DNA from 2 places in the uncultured Phascolarctobacterium sp. genome. Region 1 is predicted to be linked to the other one. Evidence: predicted binding sites of a transcription regulator. Region 1 holds the regulator's gene; the other holds the start of a gene.
The links. Region 1 encodes HrcA, which represses chaperone genes, less so after heat shock. Its sites were predicted from a motif close to TGTTAGCACTCNNNTNANNNGAGTGCTAACA; they were not measured.
Positions count from the first base shown of each region.

Region 1 (2,466 bases):
CCTCTCATCACAGCTTCATGCAGCTCGGGATCGAATTTTTCGCCCTGGGCCTTTATTTCCTCTACGCCCAAATCTTTAAAAGTCTGCTCAAACTGACGTCTGATCATTTCAATACCGGAATAAATACCTGCAGCATCATCCGATTTTTGAGCAGCAGCCTCAGCACGTTCGAAATTATCCAGAACTTTTAAAAATTTCCCGACAACATCAGCTGTAACAAAAGTTGCCAGCTGTTCGCGTTCGGAAGTATTGCGGCGGCGGAAATTATCAAAATCTGCCTGCAGCCTCAAAACACGATTTTGCAGCTCCTCGATTTTGGCATCCTTTTCATCCTGTTCAGGAGTTTTTTCTTCAGCAGCTCCCTCACTCTTTTTTGCGGCAGTCTCATCGACTCCAGCAGCATCGGCTGCATTCGTTTGAGTTTCCTGCTGAGGTGTTTCTTCGGCAGTTGTTTGCTTTGAGTTCTCTTTCAAATCTTCTGTTTGCAAAACACTTCCTCCTTATAGTCTTTTTACTTATCTAAAATTGTCCGCAGATACTTATGCAGGTAATCCATTACAGAAATGACCTTACCATATTCCATACGGGTAGGACCTAAAACTGCCATCGTACCTACGATCTGACCATTCAGGCGATAAGTAGCCTGAACCATACTGCAATCCTGAATGCCGGTAAATTTATTTTCAGAACCTATCGTTACCCTGAGGCCTGAATCTTCACCGCCCTGCAGAAGATCCTTCAGGACCTTTTCTTCTTCTAATATGCCAAGGAGATTTCTGACTCTTTCCACATCGCGGAATTCCGGTTGATTAAGCAGCTGTTTTGTACCGCCCAAAAATACCTTTTGTTCCTGCCTGCGCCCTGTAATTTTACGTACGGCCTGCAGCAATGATGAGAAAATCAGTTTATCCTCGACCACATCTGTATGGACATTCTGTAAAAGCTCCACAGAAATATCACTGAGATTACGGTCTTCCAGTAATTTACTCATTTTACCTGCCAGATAATCCATTTCCTCTGGAGACATTCCCAAAGGGATATCAACAACGTTAGTATCAATGCTGCCATCATCGGCCACGATACATAAAATAGCATGCTGGCTGTCAAGCGGTAAAAATTTCAAATAACGGAAATTTGCAGTAGTCTGCTGATTAGTCAAAACCATAGAAACATTTTGTGTCATACGAGACAAGATCTTGGCCGTGGACTGGAAAATATCATCGATATTACGGCGGCGCTCATTATACCAGCCATCTATCAAAGCCATATCATTGTCTGTCAATGTCCCTGGTTCAATCAGAGAATCAACATAAAAACGATAAGCCTGAGCAGATGGAATACGTCCCGCCGAAGTATGCGGCTGTTCCAGATACCCAAGAAGCTCAAGATCTGACATCTCATTGCGGATCGTTGCCGGACTGAGCCCCAGGTCATACTTGCGGGCAATGGTACGGGAACCAACTGGTTCGGCTGATGAAATGTAGTCTTCTATGATAATTTGCAGGATCTTTTTCTTTCTTTCGTTTAACACGATCCCACCTCCAACTCGATTGTTAGCACTCATCTCTTTAGAGTGCTAACACCTTGATATTAGAATAGCACTGACCTTAACAGTTGTCAACAGATTTTTCTTACTTCACAAATATTTCAAAGATTTCGTTGCTGAAGCGCATCCCTTGCTCTGTCAGCCTCATCCGTCCGTGCCTGTCATCCAGAATAAGTAAATTTTCTTTAATAAATTTTTCTAATTCACTGCCAAATTCTAACATCACATCACAATCAAAGCGCTGCCTGGTTTCCATTAAATCGATTCCGGCCGCTGTACGCAAACCCATAAATAAATACTCAGCCAGCTGCGTTTCCCTCGTTAATTCTTCAATTGTTCCGGTAGTCTTACCAATATTAATGCCGTCAATATAGTCCATAACGGCAGCCGTTGATGTGAACCGTCTGTTACCGTCAAAACTGCAGGCAGCACTGCCAAAAGACAAATAAGGAAGATATTGCCAGTAAACAAGATTATGCCTGGACTCCTGCCCTGCTGCCGCATAATTGGAGATCTCATACCTATGCAGTCCCTGTGCCGCCAGATACTCCTGCACTAATTCATACATTGCCAGCTGAGTATCTTCGTCCGGCAGCTGCAGCTTCCCCTTGTCCACAAGCTCTGCCAAAGGCGTCTTTTCTTCAACTGTCAAGCCATATACCGACAAATGCTGCAAACCTATGTTAACCAACGCCCGCAGGCTGGTACCCAATGTTTGTAAAGTTTGTTCCGGTAAACCATAGATCAGATCGGCACTTATTCTTGTAAACCCTGCCCTCTCAGCCATCTCAACAGCCTGCAGAGCCTCTCTTGCCGTATGTATCCTGCCCACTGCGCGCAATTCGCCATCGTTAAGACTTTGAACGCCAAAACTTATGCGATCAAAACCCAGCTCTCTAAAAAACCGTAATTTAGCTAAA
Region 1 is NZ_CATWDQ010000005.1:142,377-144,842, forward strand. Features, by position in the region: gene grpE (nucleotide exchange factor GrpE) at 1-488, opposite strand, end outside; gene hrcA (heat-inducible transcriptional repressor HrcA) at 512-1,531, opposite strand; gene hemW (radical SAM family heme chaperone HemW) at 1,632-2,466, opposite strand, start outside.

Region 2 (2,466 bases), on a different contig from region 1:
CAGACTATCGCAAGCCTGTTAAGGCTGCAGGCGCGCCGGGCCCAGACTGACGAAACGAAACTGGTGCTGCGCGATTGCATCAACAGGGTAACCAGTATTGCTGTTGTCCATGAATTTCTTTCACAGCAGGACAGTGGTAAAATTGATGTAGCTGTGGTAGCACAGGGAATCTATGAAGCGATCATTACCAGTATGGCTGATCCTAATCTTGCATTGCAGACCAGTTTTCAGGCAGATAATGTTTTGCTGCCTTCTGATAAGGCTACCAGTATTGCTCTGGTACTCAACGAGCTTTTACAAAATTCTCTGGATCACGCTTTTTCAGGGCGCAGCAGCGGCAGACTGGATGTTGAATTTTATAAAATACCCGGCAGTTATTGTTTGAAAATCTGTGATGACGGCAAGGGCCTGCCCAAGGGGTTTGTTTTAGGAGAGCAGACGAGTTTGGGCTTAAAAATTATAAAAACTATGGTAGAGGCCGATCTTCGTGGTACTTTTACAATAGAGTCTCTGAAGCAGGGGACTTGTGCCATAGTTACCATACCGTTGGAGTTGGAGGGGGAAGAATGAGAGAGACTTTGAAGATTGTTTTAGCTGATGATGAAGCATTGATCCGTCTTGATATCAAAGAAATGCTGGCAGAAGCGGGACATGAAGTTGTAGGCGAAGCCGATAACGGTGAAGATGCAGTTGCAATGACGAGGACCCTGCAGCCTGATCTTGTAATTATGGACGTGAAAATGCCGCAAATGGATGGGCTCACAGCATCAAAAATAATTACTGACGAGCATTTGGCCCCGGTACTTTTGCTGACGGCCTATAGTCAGCAGGAGATTGTCGCACAGGCCAAAAGTTCAGGCGTATTGGGGTATTTGGTGAAACCTGTTCGTGAAGAACAGCTGTTTCCGGCAATGGAGATAGCTATTTCACGTTTTGAAGAAATCAAAGCACTGGGTGATGAATTGGGAGTCTTAAAAGAAAGCCTGGAAACAAGAAAGCTGTTGGATCGGGCTAAAGGAATCTTGATGTCAGCACATGGTTTTACAGAGCAGGAAGCATATCGAAAAATGCAGCAATACAGCATGAACAGGCGTATTTCCATTAAGGAACTGGCGGAAGCTGTGATCGCAGCGGCGCTGAAAAACAAATAAAAATACAGGATTCACGCAGACTGAGAAAAGGGTTTGCGTGAATTTTTCACTTTTTTGTCAAAAAATTTTACAGGAATTGTCTTGCATTTTTTCAGGAAACGGATATAATAATAAATGTAATTAGCACTCGACAATAATGAGTGCTAACAAAAGAAAAATAAAAAATTTATATAGGTATCTGAAAGGGGACTTGAAAATGTTGAAACCATTAGCAGATCACATCATCGTCGAACTCACAGTAAAAGAGGAAAAGACTTCCAGCGGTATTTATTTGCCGGATACGGCTTCTAAAGAAAAGCCGCAGACTGGCAAAGTTGTAGCTGTAGGGGCTGGAAAAATGCTGGATAACGGCACTCGTGTTGCTCCTGAAGTTAAAGCCGGCGAAGAAGTTGTGTTTGCAAAATATTCCGGTACTGAATTTAAATATGACGGCAAAGATTATCTGATCCTCAGCGAACGCGATGTACTTGCTGTTCTGTAAGCAATACTTTTTACCAGAAAGTGAAATATAAAGGAGTGTATTTGAAATGGCAAAAGAAATAAAATTCAACGAAGATGCTCGCCGCAGTTTAGAGCGCGGTGTCAATGCGTTAGCAGATGCAGTAAAAGTAACCCTTGGTCCTAAAGGCCGCAACGTAGTGCTGGAAAAGAAATTCGGCGCACCTACTATTACTAATGACGGCGTAACTATCGCCCGTGATATTGAACTTGAAGATCCGTTTGAAAATATGGGTGCACAGCTTGTAAAAGAGGTTGCCACTAAAACTAACGACGTTGCCGGTGACGGTACTACCACTGCTACTGTTTTGGCACAGGCCATGGTTCGCGAAGGTATGCGCAATGTAGCTGCCGGCGCCAATCCGATGGTTCTGAAAAAAGGTATCCAAAAAGCGGTTGACGTTTTAGTAGAAGAGCTGAAAGCTGTTTCCAAAAAAGTTGAAACTAAGGAAGCTAAAGCTCAGGTTGCATCCATTTCCGCAGCTGATGAAGAGATCGGCGGCCTGATTGCCGACGCTATGGAAAAAGTTGGCGATGACGGCGTTATTACTGTTGAAGAATCCAAAACGATGGAAACCTGCCTGGAAACAGTCGAAGGTATGCAATTTGACCGCGGATATATTTCTCCCTATATGGCAACAGATCCTGACAAAATGGAAGCTGTTCTCAATAACCCGCTCGTACTTATCACAGACCGCAAAATCACTATGATTCAGGATATTATGCCTGTACTGGAAAAAGTTGTTCAGGGCGGCCGTGAACTGCTTATTATTGCCGAAGATATTGAAGGTGAAGCTTTGGCAACTCTGGTTGTCAA
Region 2 is NZ_CATWDQ010000006.1:89,048-91,513, forward strand. Features, by position in the region: gene Q4G98_RS06670 (PAS domain-containing sensor histidine kinase) at 1-570, shown strand, start outside; gene Q4G98_RS06675 (ANTAR domain-containing response regulator) at 567-1,151, shown strand; gene groES (co-chaperone GroES) at 1,348-1,632, shown strand; gene groL (chaperonin GroEL) at 1,679-2,466, shown strand, end outside.
Region 2: a site for HrcA is predicted at 1,270-1,300, ahead of groES (co-chaperone GroES). Genes of this name have one in related genera too.